DNA from 3 places in the Paraglaciecola sp. 2405UD69-4 genome. Region 2 is predicted to be linked to each of the others. Evidence: predicted binding sites of a transcription regulator. Region 2 holds the regulator's gene; each other region holds the start of a gene.
What was found. Region 2 encodes sigma-54, which starts transcription at its own class of promoters, with help from an activator protein. Its sites were predicted from a motif close to GTTGGCACGNNNNTNGNNT; they were not measured.

Region 1 (5,301 bases), on a different contig from region 2:
TAAATATGCCCAGCTAAAGAATCAATACCTCTGTTATGCCATTGTGGCTATGGACGCTAGCCAATTCAGCAGGCGGAAACACCGCTTTAGAGAAATAAGTGATGTGGGGTATATCACCATTAGAGTAACACCACCCCATATTACAGGTTAAAACTACGAGCCAAAAATCACCACAACTACGGCCACTAGCGCTCCAACCCCAGCTATTTTCAAACCATTTTTATAGACAGGCAACTTAGGTAAAAACATCAAAAAAGCAGAAATCACAAAAAACAACAACCCTAAGCCAAAACTAATATTCAGCCAAAATAATGGGCTATTGTTAGTCGCTTTATGTAGCTTTACCATTTTCGAAAGTACAATAGGATACTCTTTACGAGTCACTGTCGCCGTGCCACTGGATTTTTCGTATTCCCCCACGTTAAGGGTAATAATTGAATCTGTCTCAGATACTACTTTGCTCCCCTTGGTGCGCAGTGCTAAAAGCAGCTCTTTACTATTAAGGCCTGGTTCTAACTGCTTAACCTGAACTTGATCATATTTTAGAATGTCAGTAGGACGGAAAATAAGAAGAATTCCGCTAACAGCGTAAACTCCCATAATTCCCGCTAAGAAAAAGCCAAGCCAACGATGATATTTGCGAAACGTTAGATGTAATTTTGATGCAGCCATTAGTTTAGTTTTCTGTATTTTAAAAATGGCGTACTTTATAAACGAGAATGCTTTCTATTTAAACTATAAAAAGTAATAACTTGGAAAAATAATGATATTTAACATTATGTTAGGCATTACTTACCATTCAAAAACAGTAAATTAAGATAAGCTGACTTTAAGACTAACCCAACCAAAGACAGCAAACTTTTAAAGGCCATAAGAATTAAACCAATCCCCACTATTGAATCAACAGCCATAAAAGAAAACATATACAAGGCTTGGCCAAGCGTAATACCAATAAACGCAATCTCATATGTGGTTTGTCTATCCAACAAAATTACAAATCCAGCGACCAATACCGCTCCGCTGTAATAATAAGTATTTGAGTCTCACGGTTCAATTTAACCTGTGACATACGGCGACAAGAATAAAATTGCGGCACCTAAAAAACTCGATAAAAAAATACTAATTAAAAATTTTTCAATGGTGACCTCTGTATTCCCTTACGCTTAACCTCCCTCCCAAAAAAAGCCTTTGGGCCAAGGCCAGAACCATTTTTGTTATGGCTGTCAGGGTAAATAACAATAAGGTCTAAAACTTCGCTTGCTATATTTCATATGTCTCGCATACGACACTTTCACCACTAGAATAGATTACCTTGTCGTCGCTAACTAAAAATATAACACGTTTACCGAACTCAAAATTATTCACAAAACCGCACTCACCGCTCAAGGTAATATTATTATTTAGAGAAAAGTCATATCGATACTTTCCCTCTTTTTGGAAAATTGAATAATGAAGCTCCTTATCTTCTCCATCATTTAGTGACCAAAATTTTAAATCAGAATTTGGGGTTGTGATTTTAGCATCTACAATTCGTATGTTTGAGCTGTTCAAAATGGTTACTTGAGGCACAAGATTTATGCCTATGAAATACAGTGGAATAATCAAAAAAAGTAAGCTCAGTTTTTTACTTGAATAACCCTTCATACAACAGTCCTTTAAATTTAAGGTGTTACTAAACACTAATAAAATTGTTGGCTAACATTGCGAGAAACAAGCAAAATCAACTGTTATTAGTTCATTTTTGTTATGGCTGTCTACTTAGCTCTCAAGAGACTGCAAACTTTTATGCAAAGCAGCTGCGGTTTTAATAATTGTTTCAGAAATAGCCATTAAACTAGTTTGCTCGTCCATAGCTCGTCTTTGTATTACTCTGTGGGCTTCGGCTTCATCAAGATTCATTTCTTGCATGATTAGCAATTTAGCTCGGTCGATCTTTTTATGCTCAATAAATGCTTGCTTTGCTGTATCTAGCTCCAGCTCCATCCGTTTAATATGATCAGATTGCTCTTTAATCAGCTCATAAAACGCTCGGTTACCAGTTAACTGCTCGGTTTGATTATTTGCATTTATGTAAGATTGTTGAAGGGTATTTTTTGCATCTTCATTTGATGTTACTTGAGTAGACAACCAATAATCCATATCAGAAATGTTGTTTGCAGCAGTATTCACTCGTTTTCTATGGTTGAGCAAATCATCTTCCACCTTGGCCACTCGGCTTTTGGTTTGCTCGAGCAGGCCTGCGCTTAACTGTTCTTCGACTGTATGCATTTTATCTATGCGTGCCGTAGTTAATTCATACCAAACTTCGCTTATCTCAGCGGCTATAGGTGTACCATTAGCTAATTGCTGGATCATAGCTCGCATCTGCGACAGTGACTTAACTGAGTCAGCGCTTTCTAGGCTTTGCCATTGTTGGCTGTCGCTCTCAAGAGCGAACTCAAAGAAAGTTTTAAAACTATTTTGTTGGCTTACCTCTAGTTGCTTGATTCGTTCACAGAGCCTTTTATCAAATGTGCTTTGAGAAAACCCCACTACCCCCCATGCTCGTTCTTGCCCTGCAAACTCTTTACCCTGTATAAAATTAAATAAAGCAACTAATTGCTGGGTGATTTTAGGGTCGCTGGCTACATCAGATGCTTCAAAAACCACAGCCAACAAGGCTGAAATGACTCGACAAAATGCTCGGGTTGATTGGGCAGCGGTCAAACGTTGGTTTTCTATTTTTCGTCTTAAGCTTGGCACATGATCCATATCTTGTAGAGCAAGGGCAATTAAGTTGAATAAGCGCATGTTACTGGCACTATCACTGACTTGTAAGTATTTAGCTTTAAGCTGGCTGCGAAGCATTTCTTCTGTGGTTATGCTTGCTTCTATTTGATTACGCCTTTGCTCGCAAAACCGCGTGGATTTGCTGATTAAAAAGATATTAGAAATACCCCGTTCACGCTGCAATTGGTGAATCAGCTCACAAACAAAAGTAATAACTTGGCAATTTGATGCAAGTTGGTGCAGAGCTTCTATTTCTGATCGTTTAGTGGCAAGTAAAAACTGCTTGGTAGTGTCACTATACTTGTTCATGGACAATCCGAATTTATTACAAGATGAGGGTTAAATGAAACGCTAAACCGTTTCTGCCATAAAAAATAATGCAATTTTTATGCTTATTTTATTGTTCTAAGTAACCACTATGAGTCGTTGAGCGGTAACACCTTTATCATGAATGTTATTTAAAACCTTGTTCTGAGCTTTTTCTAGAGCCACAACTCTCGGGGTAGAAGGCGCGTACTTGATTGGTTGGCAGGCACTAAATGCACCAAGAAGCCATTTGCTTATAAGCAATAAAGTTTACAGATATTCCTTGGTTATTCTCAGAAAAACATACCATTCTTCCGCTATATTCTGGCTGTTTACTAAGCACTTCATCATATTGATTTTTAAAATTGATTAAAGGCTCTTTTCGGTACTTACACTGACAAGAAGTTCGTATATCTCTTTCAGTGATAGAGTCACAGTTTTCTCCCTCTGCATCTAAAACAAGAATGGCTTGATTTCTAAGAGCCGAGACTGCTTTTATTTCTATTTGATTTTCTAGGAATAGACATTCAGCGATAACATCTAAAGATGAAAACAAAGATACTAATAAAATTACGATACTCTTCATAAATACTCGAATGTGAATTGTACAAACGCCAGCAAAGTTATCATGGCTGTCCTGATAAGGATAAGCTCAGTAAACACAAAAACCAACGATGGAATGAAAAATGCCAAGCGTTGGGAATTTGTCTTAAACGCGTTGTTAGTTTGCGTGCCAAAGTGACACATAGATTGCTTATTGCACACTTTAAGACCATAATACACATGTGACATTTTGACACAACAGGAGATAACATTATGGCTACTACTTTGCCTCGCATCACCGCTAGAGTTGATGTCGATACACAAGACTTACTTACTAAGGCTGCCGCGATCGCCGGCATGTCTAGCATCAACTCGTTTGTTCTAAGCGCTGCAATCGAAAAAGCTAAACAAGTCATCGAACGGGAACAAGCTTTAAAACTGAGCCAAGCTGATGCAATGTTGCTAATGGACGCTTTAGACCATCCTGCAACACAGAACTCAAAGCTAAAAGCTGCTTCTGAACGATACGATAGCAAAACTCAGTGATGAATACGGTACTTCTAGATAAAGCTAAACACGATAGAAACCGATTTAACTGTGGCATCGAAGCTCTCAATAATTACTTAAAAGTAATGGCGAGTCAGCAAGCAAAGAAAGACAACACCAGAACGTTTGTCTTGGAAGATGATAATGACAACTCACATATCATCGGCTTTTACACGCTAACAATGACGCCAATTGATTTAAAGACATTGCCCGACAAGTTACAAAAAAAGCACCAATCATCCACCTCGGGAGGTCTGATTGCCCGTCTTGCTGTCGATGACCGATATAAGGGGAAAAGATTTGGTGAATGGCTGCTTATCGACGCACTCAGAAAGCTGTTAGCTGCTAGCGATAGCGTTGCATTTCCGGTTGTTATCGTTAATGCCAAAGACGGTGCGAAACGTTTCTATGAAGGCTATGGTTTCCAAGCATTTGAAGACGCTGAAAATAAACTCTTCATCACCATTGCTGATGTGAGAGCAAGCTTAGGCTAGTTAACCGCTAGCCTTTAGCAAACTAACTTTTAAATAAGGGGATTTTAGGAGCGCTTTACCAGCGAGTAAAACTCCCACCATAATGTTTTTGTTATACAGCATTGCCACTTTTATTAAAAATGTAAAACAACACCCAGAATGCATATACCCCCGCAAATAAAACATAGAACAATGGATGTTGTGCCATACTTACCAATATGTGAGTTAAAAGAGAAAAACTGAAGTCTTTATCCTCTGGCCAATCGACGATCAATGTAAACGGCACCATTACAGCAAAAATTGTAAAATAGAACTTAGAAGCTACGATAAAAGCACGTTTCGCAATTTCAAAAATATTACTTACATTCAACTTTTAATTCCAAAAAATCTCTGCTGTATAACGCTTAACATATGGGGATTTTAGGAGTGCTTTACCAGCGAGTAAAATTTCCATCATTATGCACTTGTTATACATATATGCTCATGCTGCTTTTAGCCTTGCTGCTAGCAAAATTAAAAGTCCTGTGACTAAGCCTGTGACAAGAGAACCGCTAACCCCTAAGTTAACAAATATGGGCCTTAAAAAAAGAATAAGAACCACCGCGGGAATAAAAAGAAGAGCTGCCACTTTGAGGCTGACAAATAAGCGAACTGAATTTTGACA
Region 2 (5,301 bases):
CTCATCCTGGCGGCTCTTTGGGTAAACGACTATTGTTAAAGCTTGACGATATCATGGTAAAACATGAAGCTTTGCCTTTGGTTTCACCAGATCAAACCTTAAGCACAGCCCTGGTAGAAATATCTAAAAAAGCCCTTGGTATGACGGGTGTTGTAGATGCATCTGGAAAGCTACTGGGCATTTTCACTGATGGTGACCTAAGGCGAGTATTAGACAATAAAATAGACGTACATAAGGTTGCCATTAAAGACATTATGACAAAAAACAGCATCACTGCCTCTTCGGAAATGTTGGCTGCAGAAGTATTGAAATTAATGCAAAAACACAAGATTAATTCATTATTTGTCACAAACAAAGAAGGCATACCTGTGGGCGCAATAAATATGCAACTACTACTTCAAGCTGGAATAATTTAACCATGACAATCGAAACACCCTACGGAAAAGTAGAAAAACAACTATTTGAAAAGCTCTCAGAAATTAAATTATTAGCCTGTGATGTAGATGGAGTATTTTCAGATGGTCGTATATACATGGGCCAAAACGGCGAAGAATTAAAAGCTTTCCATACCCGAGATGGCTACGGGGTCAAAGCTCTCTTGAACATAGGAATTCATGTGGTTGTGATTACTGGCCGCAAATCTAAAATGGTTGAAACCAGAATGACAGCCTTAGGTGTAAAACATATATTGCAAGGCTGTGAAGATAAACAACCTGCACTTGAAGCCTTACAATTAGAGTTAGGCATAAAAGCCGAACAAACCGCTGCCATTGGTGACGATATGCCAGATATGGGGATGTTCAATGCAGCAAGCCTAAATATCTGTGTCAATGACGGTCACCCATTAGTGGCAAGCACTGCAGATTATGTTACACAAACGAAAGGTGGATTTGGCGCTGTTCGAGAAGTGTGTGATTTAATCCTGCTAACTAAAGGGCAACTTACCAATATTCATGGCGCTAGCGTATGAGCCGCCTAACGATTTGTATATTGGTTTTGTTTAGCCTTGCCTTAGGACTGAGTTTACCTGCTTGGCTAGAACAGGAAAAAATAGAAAACTTACCCGAAACTGAAGAAGCTTGGATACCAAACTATCAAGCCAATAAAATGAAGAGCACTTTGTACGACAAGTTTGGGCAGATTAACCATCAGGTATATGCTGAAAAAATGGAGAATTATGACTTACTAGGCTTCACACTTTTCAAGGAACCAAGTTATTTGTTATATGCTCAAACGTTACATTCTTGGCAAGTAGACGCAAAAGAAGGGACGCTATACGAAGATCAAAGGTTACAATTTGAAACAGACGTAAAAGTGACGAGCTTAAGTGAAGAAGGCTATGTACAAACTATTCGCACTAACTTTATCGAAGTAAACTTAACAGATAAGACCATGTATTCTGATCAGGCTGTAGAGATTATTGGCCCGAACTATGTCATTAATAGCAATGGTTTTACCGCAAACTTAGAAACCCAAAAATACGAGTTACTTAACCATGTCAAAACCGTATATCAACCTACTGCGTCACGCTAGCTTACTGGCTGCGTTGCTATTTTCAGCGCAGAGTGTAGCCGGCAAAGATGACTTTAATCAAAAGATTGAATTGTCTTCTTTATATCAGCAAGCAGACGGGATCGCTAAAAAAGCATTCCATGAAGGGAATGTTGTGATAAAACAAGGCTCGTTAGAGCTTAAAGCTGATGAATTAGAGATTGATGCAAGTGCTGGAGACGGCAAAGAAATATTCATTGCCACGGGCAATCCAGCAGAGTACTCCCAACAACAAGAAGACGGCAGTATTGTCACCGCAAAAGCGAACAGAATTGAATATAAGCGTGAGTCACGTGCACTGTCTTTGTCAGGTGGAGCGCAGATTGAACAAAATGCAAGTAGCGTGAAAGGTGAATCTATTGTGTTTAATATGGAACTTGAACAAATTATTGCTCAAGGTGACGAACAAGGCAGCGTGCCAGTCATTACAACTTTTCAGCCCGTCTCCAAAGAAAAGTCAAACGCAAAAAAACAACAGGATAAACAACCTTAATGGCCTTATTAAAAGCTAGCCATTTAGCAAAATCATACAAGTCTCGACAAGTAGTACGGGACGTTAGCCTAGAGGTTTCAACCGGGCAAATAGTTGGTTTACTTGGGCCAAATGGTGCGGGAAAAACTACCACTTTTTATATGATTGTAGGTTTAGTACCTTTAGATAAAGGTGACATTTATATTGATCAACAAGAATTAACCTTACAGCCCATGCATGTGCGTGCTAGGCAAGGTATAGGTTATCTTCCACAGGAAGCATCAATATTTAGAAAGCTCACTGTATACCAAAACCTAATGGCAATATTGCAGACTAGAAAAGAATTGTCTAAAGAACAAAGGGAACAACAAGCAGACGCGCTACTAGATGAATTCAATATCAATCATATTCGTAATAGTCTAGGAATGAGCTTATCAGGTGGCGAAAGACGCCGAGTAGAAATAGCAAGAGCACTAGCAGCAGATCCTGATTTTATACTTTTAGATGAACCTTTTGCAGGGGTTGATCCTATATCAGTTAACGATATTAAAGTCATAATTCAACATTTACGAGACCGTGGTTTAGGTGTTTTAATAACAGACCACAATGTACGGGAAACCTTGGATGTATGCGAAAAAGCTTACATTGTTAGTCACGGTGAATTAATTGCGTCGGGTACGGCGGAAGATGTTTTAAGTGATCAACGTGTAAGAGATGTATACCTAGGTGAACAATTCAGGCTATAGTTAGCACATACGTTAACTCGGCTGATAAACACATTACATTAAATATAAGAAGTGAATGAAACCCTCTTTACAGTTAAAATTTAGCCAACAGCTCACAATGACACCTCAGTTGCAGCAAGCTATCAAGCTGTTGCAGTTGTCTACTTTGGATTTGCAAACTGAAATTCAAGAAGCCCTTGATTCAAATCCATTACTTGAAGTTGAAGAGCAACACGACAATGCCAGTGGCGATAAAGCACTTGAAACCAACCACTCTGCTGACTCAGCAGAGAAATTAAGCGAGCAACAAGAAGTCAACGTTGACAGCGTAGAAGCTGGCGATGCTCTGCAAAATAATGATATCCCTGAAGATTTACCTTTAGACAGCACTTGGGACGAATACCTAAGTGCATCATCTGCCCCAGCTCCAACATCATCCTCATCGAGTTCAGGCTCAGCCAGTGATGATGAACCTGTGTTTCAAGGGGAAACCACAGACAATATTCAAGACCACCTGCTGTGGCAAATGCGCCTCACTCACTTCAGTGAAACAGATGTCGCCATAGCAATGGCCATCATTGACTCTATTGACGAAGCTGGTTATTTAACGATAAGTACAGAAGAAGTGCTAGCCAGCATGGACGATGAAGAAATAGAGTTGGATGAAGTTGAAGTCGTGTTAAAGCGTATTCAGATGTTTGATCCAATTGGCTCAGGTGCGAGAAGCGCACAAGAGTGTTTACTTATTCAACTAAACCAATTTTCTCCTGATACACCTTGGTTAGAAGAAGCCAAGATGTTGATCACCGACTATTGTGATCTCATTGGTAGTAAAGATTATCGAACCTTAATGCGCAAAACCCGCATGAAAGAAGACGAATTACGTGAAGCAATGCGCTTACTACAAACTCTCAACCCAAGACCAGGAACAGCCATAGTTACTGGTGAATCTGAATACGTAATTCCAGATGTATCGGTTGCCAAAAAGAACGGCCGATGGACAGTAGAGCTCAACCCAGACAGCTTACCAAAACTTAATGTAAATCAGCAATATGCGGCCATGAGCAAGAGTGTAAAAAGCTCAACTGACAGTCAGTTTATTCGCTCGCATCTCCAAGAAGCTAAATGGTTTATAAAAAGTGTTGAAAGTCGTAACGACACCCTACTTAAAGTCTCTAATTGCATAGTTCAGCAGCAAATGGGGTTTTTCGAGCATGGTCCAGAAATGATGAAACCTATGGTGTTAAATGATGTTGCCGAAATGGTCGACATGCATGAATCCACCATTTCACGAGTTACTACTCAAAAGTATATGCACACACCACGTGGTATCTTTGAGCTTAAATATTTCTTCTCAAGCCACGTTGCCACAGAAACAGGTGGCGAATGTTCTTCTACGGCTATACGCGCTTTAATTAAGAAGCTAGTCGCAGCAGAAATGCCCAGTAAACCACTAAGTGATAGTAAAATTGCTCAATTGTTGGCCGACCAAGGCATAATGGTCGCGCGGCGGACAATAGCAAAATATCGGGAGTCCTTAATGATACCCCCGTCAAATCAACGTAAGAGCCTACTATAGGCGCATTAAAGAAGGAAAAGGCGATATGCAAATTAACCTTACCGGTCATCATGTAGATATTACAGATTCTTTGAAGAACTACGTCGACACCAAATTCACTAAGTTGGAACGGCATTTCGATCATATCAATAACGTACACGTCATTTTAAATGTAGAAAAGCTAACCCAAAAAGCAGAGGCAACTTTGCACCTCAGTGGTACTGAAGTATTCGCAACATCAGAACATTCTGATATGTATGCTGCGATAGATGGATTAATAGATAAGCTCGATAGACAGGTGTTAAAGTACAAGGAAAAGCTACAACGCCACTAACTTAAATTCCTTACAACAATTAGAATATGCCAATGGAAATTAAAGATATCCTTCACCCTGACTGCACCTTGTGTGCAGTTCAGGGAGCAAGTAAAAAAAGAATCCTGGAACATATCAGTGATATTGCTAGTCAACACTTACTAGAAATAGATCAAGCCACCATTTTATCTTGCCTTATGTGCCGAGAAAAAATGGGTAGCACAGGGATTGGCAATGGCATAGCTTTACCCCATGGGCGCCTTGAAAATCTAGAAGAGGTGATTGCAATAGTTGTTACCAGCGAAACGCCTATCAACTATGAAGCTATAGACAATGCTCCTGTTGATGTTTTTTTTGCAATATTAGTTCCCACAGATAAAGCTTCAGAACACCTTGGTACTTTATCGGCAATTGCCGAAAAACTAACAAATAAAGAAACGCTGAAAATGATGCGTGCCGCCACTACAGACGAAGAACTATTCAAGGCTGTAGTCGAATGAAACTTATCATTACTAGTGGTCGCTCTGGCTCTGGCAAGTCTGTAGTACTAAGATCTCTAGAAGACCTTGGGTATTATTGCGTCGATAATATCCCAGTTAATCTGCTCCCCACATTAATTCACACGGTAGTAGATGAATACCAACAAGTAGCTGTTAGCATTGATGTTCGAAACCTCCCTAAA
Region 3 (5,301 bases), on a different contig from region 2:
AGCTATGCATGAGAATCCTTTGTAGTGATGCACTAAAGAATCTCAACACATTTACTTAACTAAACAAGATGGCAATAAAATGACGACCAAAATACCCAATTACGGAAAGACCTTCGCTCTTATGAGAGAGGGATGTAAAACACAGTGGCACGACTACATTACCCACGACTTTGTTAACGGCCTAGCCGATGGCTCACTGCCTCAAGAAGCCTTCTTACAATATATGGTGCAAGATTATGTCTATCTAACCCATTATGCTCGCGCTTGGGCTTTAGGCGTTGTAAAGGCTGAATCTCCCGAAGAAATGCGTTTATGTGCAGCCACAGTAGACTCGCTTATTAACCGAGAGTTTTCTTTGCATATCAAAACCTGTGCTGCCCAAGGCATAGATGAAATGTCTTTATTTAACGCTAAAGAAGAGCTAGAGACAGTCGCCTACACTCGCTATGTATTGGACTCTGGCTTACAAGGCGACTTCTTAGACTTAATTTTAGCCCTTGCTCCCTGTGCGTTTGGATATGGTGAAATAGGCCTGCGCTTACAAGATAGCGTTTACCCAGGACACCCCTACGAGAACTGGATAAATACATACTGCGGAGAAAACTTTCAGAACGTCTGCGTGGAAGTAGGCCACTTAGTTGATTTAGCTATTGCTAGTCGTATTGGTGATAACCCAGAAAAAAGCCCTCGCTGGAATAAAATGCAAGCCCGCTTTACTAAAGCCACCGAGCTAGAGTCTCAGTTTTGGAGTATGGGTCTACGAGCAGGAAAATAACCCCTGCTTGTTGAGTATTTATTAAGAACAAGATCTGCCTGCAAGGTTAACAACTTACATCATAGGAATCGTTTTGCTTAATTCAAACACAGCCATACTTTGGCTATCTTTTTTTGCTGCTGTATTTGCTGTTGCAGGTCTTGTATTTGCTCGTCGTCATCAAGGAGACTTAGAAGAATTTATTGTGGCACGTAATAGTCAAACCAGTCACGCCACCTTTTTAACCCTACTCGCCACAACTATGGGTACTTGGGTGTTATTTGGCCCAGCAGAGTCAGCCACTTGGGGAGGCATAGGTGCAATACTTGGCTACGCATTAGGGACCCTAATACCCAGCTTAATTATGATCCCCCTAGGCACCAGAATAAGAGAAATCATGCCTACAGGCCATACCTTAACCGAGTTTGTGCGCGCTCGATATGGCCGCTCTGTATATTTATGTGTGCTATTTATTATGTTGTTTTATCTTTTTATTGGACTTTCTGCGGGGCTCACTGGCATTGCACAAATGGTTGCATTGTTAGCGCCTGTACCGCTGTGGGTAACCGCATCTATTGTAATGCTTTCCACCTTACTCTATACCTTATACGGCGGCTTAAAAGTCACAATTTTTACAGATCGTATGCAAATGCTGGTCATACTCCCTTTTATTATTCTGATGTTTGTTTTAGGTTGGCAAGCTACTGGTGGTTTGGCACCAGTAATAGATGGGTTAAAAGAAAAAGCGCCGCAACTACTCAACCCCTTTGACAGCCAAGGCATGGAAACTGGAGCTACTTTTTTCTTAGCAGTATCTTTAACCGGTTTATTTTATCAAGGCACTTGGCAACGTATATTTGCAGCCAAAACAGATAAGGTTATACGAAATAGCTTTATATTAAGTGGGCTGGTTAGCTTCCCTATTCTGATTGCATTTGGTTTATTTGGGTTAGCCTTTGTAGGCCTATCACTTCCAGGATCTGGTTCTACAGCGCTGTTTAGTGTTGTTCTAGATAACGCCCCCAGCTGGTTATTAGTAGGTATGATATTTTTCGGTCTAGCACTTATTATGAGTAGTGCAGACTCCACTATAAGTAGTTTTCATAGCCTATTTATTGTCGACCTTAATCGCCTCTTTCCCTCCCTTACACAACACAAATTAACCTTAACATCCCGTTTGTTAATTGTTTTGATATCGGTACTAGCCTTACTGGTTGCCGCTAAAGGTTATAGCATTTTGTATCTGTTTCTATTGGCTGATTTACTATGCTGTGCTGCCGCATTCCCGGTATTTTTTGGCTTTTATAATAGCCGCTATCAAAACTACCAAGCGCTGATTAGCATCATAGGGGGATTAATAGCAGGCTTACTATATTTTCCGAAACCCGGAGAGCCCATAGCGTTCTTATTTGAATCCTTCTTATTAGCTACCCTTACTCCCGTAGCTACTTCCTTAGTTTTACTATCACTACCAAGCAAAAAGTCTTTCGACTTTTCAATCATTCATAAAACAATCAACAAAATAGGTGGTTAAACCATAATCACATGAAATTTTTACATTTTAACGGGTAGTGGTTACATAGGTAGTCAATATCCAAAATTGGAACAAACCAACAAAACATATAAAAATCAATATCTTACATATTGGCATTGAACTGGCATTAACCCATGTGAACTTTAAACAGGAGAAAAATATGAAACGTACAAGTCTTTCACTATTAATCGCAACTGTTATTAGTACAGCCTCTTTCACAGCAAGTGCTGAAAATACTTGGAAAGAAGAGGCAAAGGATGCATGGCTTGATGGCAAAGCTGAATCAACCTTGCTATTTAATGGAAACTTAAACTCATTCGATATCAATACCGACGTACAAAACGGTACTGTTATATTAACTGGTAAAGTAGATACATCAGTAGACAAAGCATTAGCCGAAGAGCTGGTTTCGTCTCTAGATGGTGTAGAAGAAGTTGAGAACGAACTGACAATAGTTTCACCAGAGCCTGATGCAGACGACGAGATGATGCAAGATTTAAAAGACTCTAAGGTAGAAACTGTCGTTAAAACTCGATTACTATTTGAATCTGAAGTAAGTGGATTGGATATAGAAGTCGAAGTTGACGAAGGTGTAGTCACCTTAGCAGGTACAGTAACCACCGACTCAGAACGTCAATTGGCCATCGCCATAGCGGAAAACACTGAAGATGTATCAAAAGTCGTTAATAAACTGACGTTAGAAATCTAGAAAATACGGCCCCTTTTTAAGGGGCTTTTCTTTAAATACCCTAAAACGAACTCCACTACCCCTTCATTTAATAGCTGTTATTTCCCCGCTCCTTGACAGAGCAATTGAAACCCCTTACAAATATGAGTTCACATAACCTAAAGTTTAAAAATTCATTTCTGAACTAGTTAACGCTCAACAGCTAAAGCCCATATAAGTGCATTTCTTTGGACCGCCCTAGTACAATTTTAAGGATGTAAAAATGTCGATCTTATATAATAAAAAGTCCTTCCATAGAGCTAAGTATCTATGCTTTAGTTTACTATTCGCTATTCTCTTTGTAGGATGCAACAGCACGCAAGACCTAAATCCCAACAGTAAATCTAGTCATCAACTCTCTATCAATGCAACTAAGGACTTAACTGATCGAATCGCTATTTCAGCAAACGTGAATTATCAGTCAGGAAGCGCAAAAGAAAGCTTTAATAAGGAAAGTGACACCGTTCAAATTGATGATACCCGCTTTGTGGGTACTCCTAGTGATCCAGTGGATCTAAATTATGACTTTGACTTAGTTACCAGCAAGCTTCTATTAGACTTTTACACAGTAAAAGGTGGGTTTTATGAGCTCACCATTTCTCCAGGGTTGAGTTACGTAAGCTACGACTTAGACTTCAACGTTAATGAAGAACAATATTTTACAAAAAAGGTAAATAGCATCGGCTACGGGCTCCAGATCAATAATAGATTCGCATTAAGCGATAAGCTGAGTATTAACCTAAACGTAGCTCACTTTGCCACAGAATCAGATGAGATAGGCTATCTGAGTCTATATAGAGCTTCATTAGATTATGCAGTTTACAAGAACTTAACCCTAGGCCTTGGCTACCAATTTACTAATGTGGGTGACCCATCTAACAATCACAATAATGGCGATAATTGTGACGAAACTGCAGTAGCCGAAGAATGTAAAAACTCGGAAATAGATCTAGAAGCTCAAGGTTTACTACTAAGTCTAAAATACCTTTTTTAGTATAATCTAAAGTAATAAAAAGGATGGTTTTAGTTTCCTTTTAAACACTCCTATTTAATTTATTTCCAGACACAAAAAAGGCTCCCGAGGGAGCCTTTTTCAATCAATAACTAAATATTAGTCAAGGATTTTAGCAACAACACCCGCAGATATGACCGTAAGGAATTGCATAAATGCCGAGCATACAGGGGTTGTAATTATCGGCCTATAAGGCCACGTGACTCTGGGCATCCTGCCCTACACCCTTCGGGCCATGCTGCGCATGTTCTATTTTGTTTCGACGAGCCGGCCCTCCGGAAAATAGTCACGGAGGTATCCATTCAGGGTACCGTACAGAAGCTACGGGCAATAAAAAAGGCCACCTAAGTGACCTTTCTTGAATTGCTTAATTTAGAACTAGTCTAAAATCTTAGCAACAACACCCGCACCTACTGTACGGCCACCTTCACGGATTGCGAAGCGTAAACCTTCGTCCATCGCGATTGGGTTGATAAGCTCTACTTTGAACTTAAGGTTGTCACCTGGCATTACCATTTCTACGCCTTCAGGAAGCTCTACTGCACCTGTTACGTCAGTTGTACGGAAGTAGAACTGTGGACGGTAGCCTTTGAAGAATGGAGTATGACGGCCACCTTCATCTTTAGACAATACATATACTTCTGCTTCGAAGTTAGTGTGTGGGTTGATTGAACCTGGCTTAGCTAATACTTGACCACGCTCTACGTCTTCACGCTTAGTACCACGTAACAACGCACCAACGTTCTCACCAGCACGACCTTCGTCAAGAAGCTTACGGAACATCTCTACACCAGTACAAGTTGACTTAGTTGTCTCTTTGATACCTACGATTTCTACTTCGTCACCTGTGCGTAAAATTCCACGCTCAACACGACCTGTTACAACCGTACCACGACCTGAAATTGAGAATACATCTTCAATTGGAAGTAGGAAAGGCTTGTCAACGTCACGCTCTGGCTCTGGGATGTATGAATCTAGCGCTTCTGCTAGTTCAACAATCTTCGCTTCCCATTCTGCTTCGCCTTCAAGGGCTTTAAGAGCAGAACCTTGGATTACTGGTAAGTCGTCACCTGGGAATTCGTATTCTGAAAGTAATTCACGTACTTCCATTTCTACTAATTCTAGTAATTCTTCGTCGTCTACCATGTCACATTTGTTCATGAAAACAACCATGTAAGGTACGCCAACCTGACGGCCTAACAAGATGTGCTCACGTGTTTGTGGCATAGGACCATCTGTAGCTGCAACAACTAGGATTGCGCCGTCCATTTGAG

Region 1: a site for sigma-54 is predicted at 3,813-3,831, ahead of ACMUMK_RS02860 (DUF1778 domain-containing protein). Genes of this name have one in related genera too.
Region 3: a site for sigma-54 is predicted at 2,398-2,416, ahead of ACMUMK_RS02660 (BON domain-containing protein). Genes of this name have one in related genera too.

What each region holds. Positions count from the first base shown of each region.
Region 1 covers NZ_JBLIXM010000001.1:640,493-645,793, reverse strand. Annotated here, with positions in the region: gene ACMUMK_RS02885 (hypothetical protein) at 154-672, opposite strand; gene ACMUMK_RS02880 (hypothetical protein) at 789-1,010, opposite strand; gene ACMUMK_RS02875 (hypothetical protein) at 1,261-1,644, opposite strand; gene ACMUMK_RS02870 (nitrate- and nitrite sensing domain-containing protein) at 1,759-3,078, opposite strand; gene ACMUMK_RS02865 (hypothetical protein) at 3,305-3,661, opposite strand; gene ACMUMK_RS02860 (DUF1778 domain-containing protein) at 3,892-4,164, shown strand; gene ACMUMK_RS02855 (GNAT family N-acetyltransferase) at 4,161-4,658, shown strand.
Region 2 covers NZ_JBLIXM010000003.1:151,553-156,853, reverse strand. Annotated here, with positions in the region: gene ACMUMK_RS12895 (KpsF/GutQ family sugar-phosphate isomerase) at 1-416, shown strand, start outside; gene kdsC (3-deoxy-manno-octulosonate-8-phosphatase KdsC) at 419-970, shown strand; gene lptC (LPS export ABC transporter periplasmic protein LptC) at 967-1,533, shown strand; gene lptA (lipopolysaccharide transport periplasmic protein LptA) at 1,496-2,044, shown strand; gene lptB (LPS export ABC transporter ATP-binding protein) at 2,044-2,769, shown strand; gene ACMUMK_RS12870 (RNA polymerase factor sigma-54) at 2,825-4,327, shown strand; gene hpf (ribosome hibernation promoting factor) at 4,353-4,640, shown strand; gene ptsN (PTS IIA-like nitrogen regulatory protein PtsN) at 4,673-5,119, shown strand; gene rapZ (RNase adapter RapZ) at 5,116-5,301, shown strand, end outside.
Region 3 covers NZ_JBLIXM010000001.1:588,885-594,185, reverse strand. Annotated here, with positions in the region: gene ACMUMK_RS02675 (HesA/MoeB/ThiF family protein) at 1-25, shown strand, start outside; gene tenA (thiaminase II) at 80-775, shown strand; gene ACMUMK_RS02665 (sodium:solute symporter family transporter) at 849-2,288, shown strand; gene ACMUMK_RS02660 (BON domain-containing protein) at 2,449-2,997, shown strand; gene ACMUMK_RS02655 (hypothetical protein) at 3,239-4,009, shown strand; gene tuf (elongation factor Tu) at 4,406-5,301, opposite strand, start outside.